One region of the Rhizobium binxianense genome, then DNA from elsewhere that is predicted to be linked to it. Evidence: predicted binding sites of a transcription regulator. Region 1 holds the regulator's gene; each other region holds the start of a gene.
What was found. The regulator PhoB, encoded in region 1, activates phosphate uptake and scavenging genes when phosphate is short. The targets are predictions, from matches to a motif close to TGTCATNNANCTGTCAT.
Positions count from the first base shown of each region.

Region 2: the regulator PhoB is predicted to act here: its motif matches at 1,947-1,963, upstream of PO860_RS10220 (UDP-2,3-diacylglucosamine diphosphatase).
Region 3: the regulator PhoB is predicted to act here: its motif matches at 2,027-2,043, upstream of phnC (phosphonate ABC transporter ATP-binding protein).

Region 1 covers NZ_CP118713.1:172,832-176,834, forward strand. The annotation lists gene pstB (phosphate ABC transporter ATP-binding protein PstB) at 1-665, shown strand, start outside; gene phoU (phosphate signaling complex protein PhoU) at 710-1,423, shown strand; gene phoB (phosphate regulon transcriptional regulator PhoB) at 1,581-2,264, shown strand; gene PO860_RS00870 (GcrA family cell cycle regulator) at 2,576-3,109, opposite strand; gene PO860_RS00875 (aspartate aminotransferase family protein) at 3,534-4,003, shown strand, end outside.
Region 2 covers NZ_CP118713.1:2,048,026-2,052,028, forward strand. The annotation lists gene PO860_RS10215 (MFS transporter) at 1-883, opposite strand, end outside; gene PO860_RS10220 (UDP-2,3-diacylglucosamine diphosphatase) at 1,073-1,885, opposite strand; gene PO860_RS10225 (hypothetical protein) at 1,990-2,196, opposite strand; gene PO860_RS10230 (histidine phosphatase family protein) at 2,173-2,922, shown strand; gene PO860_RS10235 (FAD-binding oxidoreductase) at 3,102-4,003, opposite strand, start outside.
Region 3 covers NZ_CP118713.1:4,343,926-4,347,928, forward strand. The annotation lists gene phnD (phosphonate ABC transporter substrate-binding protein) at 126-1,031, opposite strand; gene phnC (phosphonate ABC transporter ATP-binding protein) at 1,115-1,960, opposite strand; gene PO860_RS21145 (DapH/DapD/GlmU-related protein) at 2,078-2,695, opposite strand; gene phnL (phosphonate C-P lyase system protein PhnL) at 2,692-3,399, opposite strand; gene phnK (phosphonate C-P lyase system protein PhnK) at 3,425-4,003, opposite strand, start outside.

The sequences.
Region 1 (4,003 bases):
TAACCGCGCTGATCGGCCCTTCGGGCTGCGGCAAGTCGACCTTCCTGCGGAGCCTCAACCGCATGAACGACACGATCGACGGCTGCCGCGTCACCGGCAAGATCACGCTTGATACCGACGATATCTATGATCCCGATATCGACGTCGTCGAACTTCGCGCCCGCGTCGGCATGGTCTTCCAGAAGCCGAATCCGTTCCCGAAGACGATCTATGAAAACGTCTCTTACGGCCCGCGCATCCATGGCCTGGCCAAGTCGAAAGCCGATCTCGACCAGATCGTCGAGACCAGCCTGCAGCGCGCCGGTCTCTGGAACGAAGTCAAGGACCGCGTGCATGAATCCGGCACGGGTCTTTCGGGCGGCCAGCAGCAGCGCCTCTGCATAGCACGCGCCGTCGCCGTCAGCCCTGAAGTCATCCTGATGGACGAGCCCTGCTCGGCGCTCGACCCGATCGCCACCGCCAAGGTCGAAGAGCTGATCCACGAACTGCGCGAGAACTACACGATCGTCATCGTCACCCACTCCATGCAGCAGGCCGCGCGCGTCTCGCAGCGCACCGCCATGTTCCACCTCGGCAATCTCGTCGAGGAGAACGACACCGACAAGATGTTCACCAATCCCGACGATCCGCGCACCCAGGACTACATCATGGGTCGCTTCGGCTGATTTTGGCGTCACCAAGCCTTTCCGTTATTCGAGGATAAAGCCCCATGGCATCGACACATATTTATTCTGCCTATGATGATGATCTGAAGTTCCTCTCCAGGCGGATTTCCGAAATGGGTGGCCTGGCCGAACAGATGGTCGCCGAATCCGTGCGGGCACTGGTCAACGGCGATACCGCGCTGGCGCAGAAGGTCATCTCCGACGATGTGATCCTCGATCACGCCGAACGCGAAATCGGCGACAAGGCGATCGTCACCATCGCCCGCCGCCAGCCGATGGCTGCGGACCTGCGTGAGATCATGGGTTCGATCCGCATCGCCGCCGATCTCGAACGCGTCGGCGACCTCGGCAAGAACACCGCCAAGCGCGTCATCGCCGTCCAAAGCACCGGCGTTCCCCGCAAGCTCGCCCGCGGCCTCGAGCATCTGTCCGAGCTGGCGCTCGTCCAGCTCAAGGAAGTGCTCGACGTCTACACGACGCGCGCCGCCGACAAGGCGAATGCCATCCGCGAGCGCGACAACGAGATCGACGCGATGTACACCTCGCTGTTCCGCGAGCTCCTGACCTACATGATGGAAGACCCGCGCAACATCACCAGCTGCACGCATCTTCTCTTCTGCGCCAAGAACATCGAGCGCATCGGCGACCACGCCACCAACATCGCCGAGACGATCTATTACATGGCGACCGGCGCGCAGCCGGAAGGCGATCGTCCGAAGGACGACAGCGCCAACACCGTCGGCGCGGTTACGGAATAATCGCCCGGACAGCCCGGGCCAGTCGCCCGGACCAGTCAATTGCATGCGCGCCCGTCCGGGCGCGCAAAGAGGTCGCAGCCTAGTTTGTGAATTTGCGCAGGATGCATTGCTTAAATCACCCCCGGTTTAAGGATCATGCGCGAGGAGACCGAGACGCATGATCCCGAGAGTTGCAGTTGTTGAAGACGAAGAAGCCCTGAGCGTGCTTCTTCGCTACAATCTCGAAGCGGAAGGCTTCGAGGTCGATACCATCCTTCGTGGCGACGAAGCCGAAATGCGGCTTCAGGAGCGCACGCCCGATCTTCTGATCCTCGATTGGATGCTGCCCGGCGTATCCGGCATCGAGCTCTGCCGGCGCCTGCGCATGCGGCCGGAAACCGAGCGCCTGCCGATCATCATGCTGACGGCGCGCGGCGAAGAGAGCGAGCGCGTCCGCGGGCTGTCGACGGGGGCCGACGATTACGTCGTCAAGCCCTTCTCGACCCCCGAGCTGGTTGCCCGCGTCAAGGCGATGCTGCGCCGCGCCCGCCCCGAGGTGCTGTCGACGGTGCTGAAATGCGGCGATATCGAGCTCGACCGCGAAACCCATCGCGTCCATCGCAAGAGCCGTGAAGTCCGCCTCGGCCCCACCGAATTCCGCCTGCTGGAATTCCTGATGTCGTCGCCGGGCCGGGTCTTCTCCCGCTCGCAGCTTCTCGACGGCGTCTGGGGCCACGACATCTATGTCGACGAACGCACCGTCGACGTCCATGTCGGCCGGCTGCGCAAGGCGCTGAATTTCTCCAACATGCAGGACGTCATCCGCACCGTCCGCGGCGCCGGTTATTCGATGGAAGCCTGAGGGCTGCGTCACTACAGCTCGGCCGACGGCTCTTTCGTCATGCTCGGGCTTGTCCCGCTGCTGTCCGGTTCGCGGCGATGGACTGCCCCTCATCCGGCTGCCGCCACCTTCTCCCCGCTCGCGGGGCGAAGGGACCCCGCCGCGACGTCTCCGTTCCCCTTCCTACACCTCTCGTGTGGCACGTCCCCTCGCCCCGTTTACGGGGAGAGGGTTAGGGTGAGGGGCAGCCATAGCCGCAATGAGCGCTTCCATCCACGCATAAAAAAACGGGCCACTCGGCCCGTTTTCTGCATTCTAACGATGTCTGCCGCTCAGCCAGCCCGCGCTGCCGCCCGGCGGCGTTCGTTGACCGGCTGGTAGGCGAGCTTCTGGTGATAGCTGCAATAGGGCGAATTGTCGGGGGATTCGCAGCCGCAGAAGTGGAAGTCGTCCTTCAGCGGATCGCCGACCGGCCACTTGCAGGTGCGTTCGGTCAGTTCCGTCAGGCCGAGGCGGCGCGAAATCGGCACGACCACGTTGCCCCTCGGCACATATTCCATTTCCTCGATCGTTTCGATCTCGATCTCTTCCTTCAGCATCGTTGCGCCCTGCTGGCGGGTAACGGTGCGGGTGGTGACGCGAGAGGCGTAGTTCGGCGCGCGCGGTGCCGCTGTATTGCGCTTCGGCGTTCGCGCCGCGGTGCTGGTGCCGCCGGCCTTGGCACGGCCCGGAAGGCTCAGTCGGTGAACCTTGCCGATAACAGCGTTTCTGCTGACACCGCCAAGTTGCGCCGCGATCTGGCTGGCGCTCAGTCCTTCGGCCCAAAGCTTCTTGAGTTTCTCGACCCGCTCGTCTGTCCAGTTCATGCCCTGTCTCCACCTTTTGCGTTGGTGATGGCAGAATCCCTCACCGTTGTCCCGGGAGCTCCGAAACAAGAAACGCTTGATCAATTTTGGTGACTAGTTCCGCCGCATGCAGTCTAGTAATTGAACTTTAACCTAGTGTGAGGCTGACTCCGTGACAAGAGTCGCATGAATCCGGATGAATCGAATTCGTAGTTTTCCCCAACTTGCTGCCCCTGCGTGGCATTTCTGCAATAATGCCTGTTGAAGACTGAAAATGCCGCTGCACACCCTTGCTGCATGCGCTAAGGGCGCAGTTTTGTTGACATTGCAGCGCGAAAAGGAAATAGTGCCAGTCGCCGCCGCAAGGCGGCATTTTTGATTTTTCGGGCCTGGTTTTCTTAGCCGGAGTCAGTCGCCCCATAACTTTAGATCGGGAGATCGCGCCATGGCTGAAGCCGCGCCGCTTTATGACACCTATTCTCGTGCCCCGCTGCGGTTCGAGCGAGGCGAGGGCGTGTGGCTGATCACCGAAAGCGGCGAGCGATATCTCGATTTCGGCGCCGGCGTCGCCGTCACCTCGGTCGGCCACAGCAATCCGCATGTGGTGGGCGCCCTGAAGGAGCAGGCCGACAAGGTCTGGCACCTCTCCAACATCTATGAGATCCCCGGCCAGGAGCGCCTGGCCAAACGGCTGACGGACGCCACCTTCGCCGACAAGGTGTTCTTCACCAATTCGGGCGCCGAGGCGCTCGAATGCGCGATCAAGACGGCGCGCCGCTATCAGTATTCCAAGGGCCATCCCGAGCGCTTCCATATCATCACCTTCGAGGGCGCCTTCCACGGACGGACGCTGGCGACGATCGCCGCCGGCGGCCAGGAGAAATATCTCGAAGGCTTCGGCCCCAAGGCGCCGGG
Region 2 (4,003 bases), 1.9 Mb from region 1:
TCCAGCGGCAGACGCTGACGGCGCAGCCGAAGCGGATCAGCGTCCAGGCGCTGAAGCGCCGGTTGAGACGCTTCGACAAAAAGAACACTGTCACCTCCGAAGCGACGCCGGCGCTCCAGAGCAGGCCGACCTCAGTGCCGGAAAAGCCGAGATGGTGCCAGTAGATCGACGAAAACGCGTTGAGCACCGCATGGCTCGACTGCTGAATGGCGACGCCGATCAGCAGCAGCAACAGGTGCGGTTCCCGCAACCCGCTGCCGGTGGCGGCTGGAATATTGACCGGCTGGCCGCGGCGCCGCGTCGGCCCGATGCGCGGACAGAAGATCGCCATGACCACGGTCATGGCAAAGCCGAACAGCATGATATCAAGCACCATCTCGCCGCCCCACCGGCTGATCAGCTGGCCGCCGACCAGCGTCGAGACGATGAAGGCGATCGAGCCCCACACGCGCATCGACCCGTAATCGAGCCCCCAGCGGCGCACGCCCGAGATGACGATGGATTCGACGACCGGCAGATAGGGCGCGAAAGTGGCGCCCTGCAGCGCATAGACGATCGTCACCGGCCAGAAACTCGTCGTCCAGAAGAGCGCGATCGCCGTCAGCAGCGACAGGCCGCCCGACCAGAGCAGCACGTCGGCGCGCTCCTTCAAACGGTCGGCGATCATGGCGACGACAGGCGCCACCAGCACGCGAACCACCATCGGTATGGCAAGGATGATGCCGATCTCATGGTCGCTGAAGCTGTGGGTTGCGAGCCAGACGGGAAAGAACGGCAGAACGATGCCGTTGACGAGCAGCGGCGCGCAATAGGAAAGCGCGCTGAGCAGCCGGAAGCGCGGCGGCGCTCCCTCACCTGTCGGAGAATGTTGAACGGGAATCATGGGGGACCTGAAGGAAACTCGACGTTGTCCTAACACACCACCCTGGAGGCGACTATTGCGAGAAATAGCCGTCCTGTAACGTTTTAGAAAATAAATTGGGCGGTCGCCCCGACGGTAACGGCTAAATTCGCGAGAGCGCGGGCGATGCGCTGACGGCAAAATCAGGCGGTCAAAATCAAGCAGCCAAAATCAAGCAGCTTGGGGGGCCAGTTCGCCTTCGTTATGCATTTCCATGGCGGCAACCGCCGGCACGCCGCTGGCGAGCGCCCGCCAGGTGATCAGCTCGAAGGTGCCATCCTCATGCTCGGCGACTGCCGTGCAGCTTTCCACCCAATCGCCCGTATTGATGTAGCGGATGCCGTCCATGTCCTGGATGATGGCATGATGGATGTGTCCGCAGATCACGCCGTCGGCGCCGCTTTTGCGGGCCTCCTCCGCCACGACGCGCTCGAACTCGCCAATGAAGTTGACGGCATGCTTGACCTGGAGCTTCGCCCAGGCCGAGAACGACCAGTAGGGCATGCCGAGCCGGCGGCGCACGGCCGCCAGCAGGATGTTGATGCGGATCGCGGTATCGTAGGCCCAGTCGCCGAGATAGGCGAGCAGGCGGGCATTGCGGACGACGACGTCGAACTCGTCGCCGTGCAGGATCAGGTATTTCTTGCCGTCGGCACCATCATGCATCATGCGTTCGACGACCTCGATGCCGCCGAAATGCATCCCCGGGAAGTCGCGCAGGAATTCGTCGTGATTGCCGGGAATATAGACCACACGCGTGCCCTTGCGCGCCTTGCGCAGCAGCTTCTGGACGACGTCGTTGCAGACCTGCGGCCAGTACCAGCTGCGCTTCAGCCGCCAACCGTCGACGATGTCGCCGACGAGCACGATCGTATCGGCCTCGTGGTGGCGCAGGAAATCCAAGAGGAAATCGGCCTTCGCGGCCTTCGAGCCGAGATGGACATCGGAAATGAAGAGCGTGCGGAAATGTCTGGGTTCCATCATGTCTATCATGAGCTACGGCTCATGCCCCATCTTTCATCTAGCCTTCCAAAACCAGACTCGTGTTTCAGGAAGATGACAAGCCGGGGAAAAGCCCCGCAAACTGTTCATCCCACGCGGACAGAATGCCCGTCGTCGCGCGGGCAGCATGCCCGTCGTCGCGCAGGCAGAATGCCTGTCGCCACGTCGGCAGAATACGTGTCGCCGTCCGGTGCGACGGCGATGTTGCCCTCCGCATCGAGCGCGTTCATGATGACGGCGATTCCATATCCGACCATGCGGGATGGCTGATGCGTCTCTTTCTCGTTCGCCACGGCGAATCCCTCGGCAACATCAACGAACAGGCCTATCGCCAATTCGGCGATCACAACGTGCCGCTGACGCAATGGGGCCATCGCCAGGCTGTAGAAGCCGGCGGCGCAATCGCCTCCTATTTGAAGGCGTTGCCGAGCGCGGATTTCGGCAGGCTGCAGATCTGGTACTCGCCGTTCCTCAGGACGCGGCAGAGCAAGGATGCCTTGCTCTCGGCCCTGCCGGAAAGCGTTGTCGGCGATGTCAGGGAGGATTATCTGCTGCGCGAGCAGGATTTCGGTCTCTTCACCGAAATCTATGACCACGCCGAACAGAAACAGAAATTTCCCGAGGAATTCGAAAAATGGGCGAGGCTGCGCAGCAACAGCGGCAAATTTTACGCACGTCCGCCGGATGGCGAGAGCCGGGCGGATGTGGCCCAGCGGGTGCGCCTGTTCCTGCAGACCGTCATGAACGACGCCGAAAATAGCGACCACAACGTCGTCATCGTCGGTCATGGCGTCACCAACCGGGCGGTCGAAATGAATTTTCTGCACCGCCCCGTCGAGTGGTTCGAGCGCTCCGACAACCCTGGGAATGCGGATATCACCCTGATCGAGGGGACGCGCTCGCAAGGATACGAGACGATCCTGCTGCACCAGGCCGCCGACCGGCAGCCGGGACAGGAAGGTGAACTGCGCGATGCCTATGGCGCCGACGTGACGATCACGCCGAAGACTGGTGGATAGGTCTTCGGCGGGTTACGTCGATTGGTTCAAGCGCTGCGACAATCCCGGAAATGCCGACCACAAAACCTGTCGACCATGTCACCGGTCCATACTGTCCAATATGTAGCCGGTTCGGACCCGGATAGGCCCTCCCCACAAGGGGGAGGGATTTCGACCGCCGGGGTTCCCTATCGATCCCCTCAGGCAGCCCGCACGGCCGCCGTGGGTTTGACGTTCTGGTTCATCCGAAACAGATTGTTCGGATCGTAACGCCGTTTGATTTCGGCAAGGCGGCTGTAATTGGCGCCGTAAGCGCTTTCGACCCGATCGGTCTCGTCCTCCGGCATGAAGTTGATATAGGCAGTGCCGACGGAATGCGGTTTGGTTGCCTCGAACAGCTCCCGCGCCCAGTCGATGCAGCTTCCGTCCATCCCGGTCTCCCGCCAGCGCGCATGCACATTCATGACGAAATGCGAACTGCGCTGCGGAAACGCGGTAGCCTCGGTGGGCACGCGCCCGGCCGCACCACCGACATGGCCGATAAAGATCTCGCATTCCGGCCCCGGCAATTTGCGCACGGCGTTGAGCAGCACGTCGATTGCCGCATCCGAGAGCGAAGCGAAATCCTGGCTTTTCCAGTAATTGCGCGCACCTGGCGTCAGCAGCGGATCAAATGCCTGCTGCCAGCCGGTAAACGGCACCGGGCCGACGACGTCGGCAATCGGATTTCCGATCGCACGCAATCTGGCCGCAGCCTTCTCTCCCGCGGCAATGTCTCCGCAATAGCACATGGCAAGCACCAGGATCTCCTTGCCGTGCCATTCGGCCGGCAGGAAAGGCAGCGGCGGCGCCTGGCGCATCACCACCCAGCAGGTCAGTTCATCGGGTGCCGCTTCCAGCGCCTGCCGATATTCCCTCAGCACCTTTTCCGCATCGGCAAAGGGATGCACGACCAGCCCGGCCAGAACCTCTGGGTTGAGCGGGTTGAGCTTGAACTCGAAGGAGGTGACGACGCCGAAATTGCCGCCGCCGCCGCGCAACGCCCAGAAGAGGTCCGGCCTTTCCGTCTCGCTCGCCTTCACCAACTCGCCATCGGCCGTCA
Region 3 (4,003 bases), 380 kb from region 1:
AGGATAGAATTATGCAGCAATTCAAAGTGCTACAGCGTCCTTTGCGCGTCTTACGAGACGCGCGGCGCTGTAGTCACTAAGAAAAGGGCGGCCGTTTCCGACCGCCCCGCATTCCGGAAAGCCGATCAGCCGCCGATAGCAGCTTTGCGAACTTCAACGACGGCGTTGTAGAAGTCGTGCTTGACCGGCGAATAGCCCTTGTAGTCGCCGCCTTCGACAGCTGCGAAGCACTTGTGATCCTTCTCCGGCAGAGCCGTGAAGAAGGCTGCAAGCTTCGTCTGCCATTCTTCGCCAAGAGCGTTGCGAACGACGAGCGGGCCGTTCGGGATCAGCGGCGAACGCCAAACTTCAACGAGCTTGTTCGGGTCGACGGCGCCCTTGTCCACTTCCTTGCGGAAGGTGCCGGAGGTGTAGCCATCCTTGAAATCGCCGAGGCCCGAGCTGTCGTCGACGGCGACGTCGACCTTGCCGTCATAAGCGGCAAGCAGGTTGTTCTCGTGACCGCCGTTGAACTGCGTCGAAGCGAAGAACTTGTCGTTCGGCATGCCCGTGTCCTTCGGGATCTGCGTCAGCGGAACGAGATAGCCGGAGGTGGAGTCCGGATCGGCGTAGCCGAGCTTCTTGCCCTTGGCGTCCTTGATGGACTTGATGCCGGATGATTTCAGCGCGAGGCCGATCGAGTAGTAGCCCGTCGAGCCGTCCTTCTGCTGCGTCGTCAGGATCGGCGTGACAGCCTTTGGATCCTTGATGTAGACGGCTGCGTAGCCGGAAGCGCCGAGTTCGGCGAAGTCGAGCGTGCCGCCGAGCAGGCCCTGGATGACGCCGTCATAATCGGCGGCCGGGAAGAGCGAAACCTTCTCGAAGCCGAATTCCTGCTTCAGGTGGTCGGCAAGGCAGGCGTAGTTGCGCAGGCGGTCGGTTTCATTTTCGCCGCCGAGGATGCCGATGCGGAATTCCTTGAGATCTGCAGCATGGCCGGCGCCGGCGAGCGCGAAGAGCGCCGTTGCCGCAAAGAGTGCTTTCTTCAACATGTTCTCTCCTATTGACCGGTGTCCCCGGCCTTCCCGTTACGAAGAAGTGTGCCCTTGACGCGGGCGCTCGATCGCGGCCGTCTCTAAAGACCGGCCAGCGCCAGCGGTTGGGTGCCGGCGGATTGATTGTCTGCCCGCTCGGGGGCGATATTGATCGATGTCGAGGTCACCGTTTCGTCGATGCCGGCGCCGTCCTTATCCGTCCCGTAGATTTCCTTCACCGCTTCGGCCGTCAATTCCGTGGGCTTGCCGTCGAAGACGACGCGGCCGCCGGCCATGCCGACGATGCGCTCACAATAATTGCGGGCGGTATCGAGCGTGTGGAGGTTGGTGATGACGGTGATGCCCTCGCGCTCGTTGATATCGCGCAGCGCATCCATGACGATCTTGGCGTTCAACGGGTCGAGTGAGGCGATCGGTTCGTCGGCGAGCACCATCTTCGGGTTCTGCATCAGCGCGCGGGCGATTGCTACGCGCTGCTGCTGGCCACCGGACAGCGTGCCGGCCGGCTGCAGCGCCGTCTGCTCGATGCCGAGGCGTTCCAGCGCCGCGATGGCATGCACGCGCTCCTCGCGGGTGAAGATGTTGAGCAGGCTCATCAGCGTCGAGCGGTGATTGAGGCGGCCGAGCATGACATTTGTGAGAACATCTAGGCGCGGCACCAGGTTGAACTGCTGGAAGATCATCGCGCAGTCGCGCTGCCAGTTGCGCAGCGCCCGGCCGCGAAGCCCAGAGACCTCGACGCCGGCGAAGTGAATGGAGCCGGAGCTCGGCTCCTGCAAGCGGTTGATCATGCGCAGCAGCGTCGACTTGCCGGCGCCGGAGCGGCCGATGATGCCGACCATCTGGCCCTGGGGAATGTCGAGCGTGACGGCATCGACGGCGAGCTTTTTTCCGAACCGACGTGTGACATTCTTCAGCTCGAACATCATGCTCTTCCCTTGCGATCCAGGCCTTGATCAGCATCGCATTAGTCCCGCTTGATGAACCTCGCATGTCATATTTGTGTAAGTCTTGTCACAATTCTCCGCCCCTATATCGAGGGTTTAGCCACTATAGCGGGACAGGAAATCTTCCGCGCTCAGGTTGCGGAAATCCTGCAGCGCCTGACGCAACCGCTCGTGCTCCCAGTCCCACCAGGCAAGCCTGTCCATCCGCTCGCCGATCTCTTTCGGAAAGCGCTCGCGGATGAGTTTGCCCGGCACGCCGCCGACGATCGTGTAGGATGCAACGTCCTTGGACACGACGGCGCCGGCCCCGATCACCGCGCCGTTGCCGACGCTGACGCCGGGCAAGATGGTCGCCCCATGGCCGATCCAGACGTCGTTGCCGATCGTCACGCGGTTTGCGCGCCGCCAGGCGAAGAAGTCCGTCTCCATGTCGCCGTCCGGCCAGTAGTCGGCGGCGCGATAGGTGAAATGATGCAGCGTCGCGCGCCAGGTCGGATGGTTGGTGGCATTGATGCGCACGGCGGCGGCGATATTGACGAATTTGCCGATCGTCGCACACCAGACGGAGCCGTCCTGCATGATGTAGGAATAATCGCCGAAGGCGGCCTCGCTGATGCGGCAGCGTTCCGAGACCTCCGTATAGCGTCCGAAGGTGGAGTCGCTGACGGAGGCCGTCTCATGAAAATAGGGCTCGATACCAAGCTTGCGGCTCATGCGGCAATCTTTCTCGGTGAGAATTGCTGGACGTCGAGGATGCGGTCGGCGACGGCTTCGCGCACCTCTTCGTCGTGGAAGATGCCGAGAAGGGCCACCCCTGCCGTTTTCTTTTCCGCGATCATGCCGACGACGACGGCACGGTTCCTGGCATCGAGCGAGGCTGTGGGTTCGTCGAGAAGCAGGATCGTGTGTTCGGTGATGAAGCCGCGGGCGATGTTGACGCGCTGCTGCTCGCCGCCGGAGAAGGTCGCGGGCGGAAGCTGCCAGAGCGCTTCCGGCAGATTGAGCCGGGCCAGCAGGGCGCCCGCTTTTTCTCGTGCCGTGGCGGCTTCTTCGCCGCGCGCCACCAGCGGTTCGGCGACCACGTCGATCGCCGCCACGCGCGGCACGGTGCGCAGGAACTGGCTGACATAGCCGAGCGTATGGCGCCGCACGTTGAGCACGGTGCGCGGATCGGCGGAGGCCAGATCGACGATGCGCTCGTCGTGGCGGATCAGGATCTGACCGGTGTCGACGGCATAATTGCCGTAGATCATCTTCAGCAGCGAGCTCTTGCCGATGCCCGAGGGGCCGCCGAGCACGACGCATTCGCCTGCTGCGACCGAAAAGGCGACATCGGAGACGACGGGCAGTTTGATGCCGTCGCGCAGATGCATGGTGAAGCTCTTCGAGACTTCGGAAACGACGAGGGGCGTTGGCATGATGTCTTCTTCCTTGTTTCGGGCCTCAAACCTGCAGGATCGAGGAGACGAGCAACTGCGTGTAAGGTTCTCTGGGATCGTCGAGCACCCGGTCGGTGAGGCCGTGCTCGATGACGTAGCCGTCCTTCATCACCATCATCCGGTGCGAGAGCAGGCGAGCGACGGCGAGATCGTGGGTGACGATGATGGCCGAGAGGCCGAGATCGTTGACGAGGCCGCGCACGAGATCGAGCAGGCGCGCCTGCACCGAGACGTCGAGGCCGCCTGTGGGTTCGTCCATGAAGACGAGGCGCGGGCCGGTGACGAGGTTGCGGGCGATCTGCAGGCGCTGGCGCATGCCGCCGGAAAAGGCGCGCGGCTGGTCGTCGATGCGGTCGGCGTCGATCTCGACGCGTTCCAGCCAGTCGATCGCCGAGGCGCGGATCTTGCCGTAGTGCCGGTCGCCGATCGCCATCAGCCGTTCACCGACATTGGCGCCGGCCGAGACCGCCATGCGCAGGCCGTCGGCCGGGTTCTGGTGCACGAAACCCCAGTCGGTGCGCATCAGGAAGCGCCGTTCGGCCTCGTTCATGCGGTAGAGATCACGGTAGCTGCCGTCGCGCAT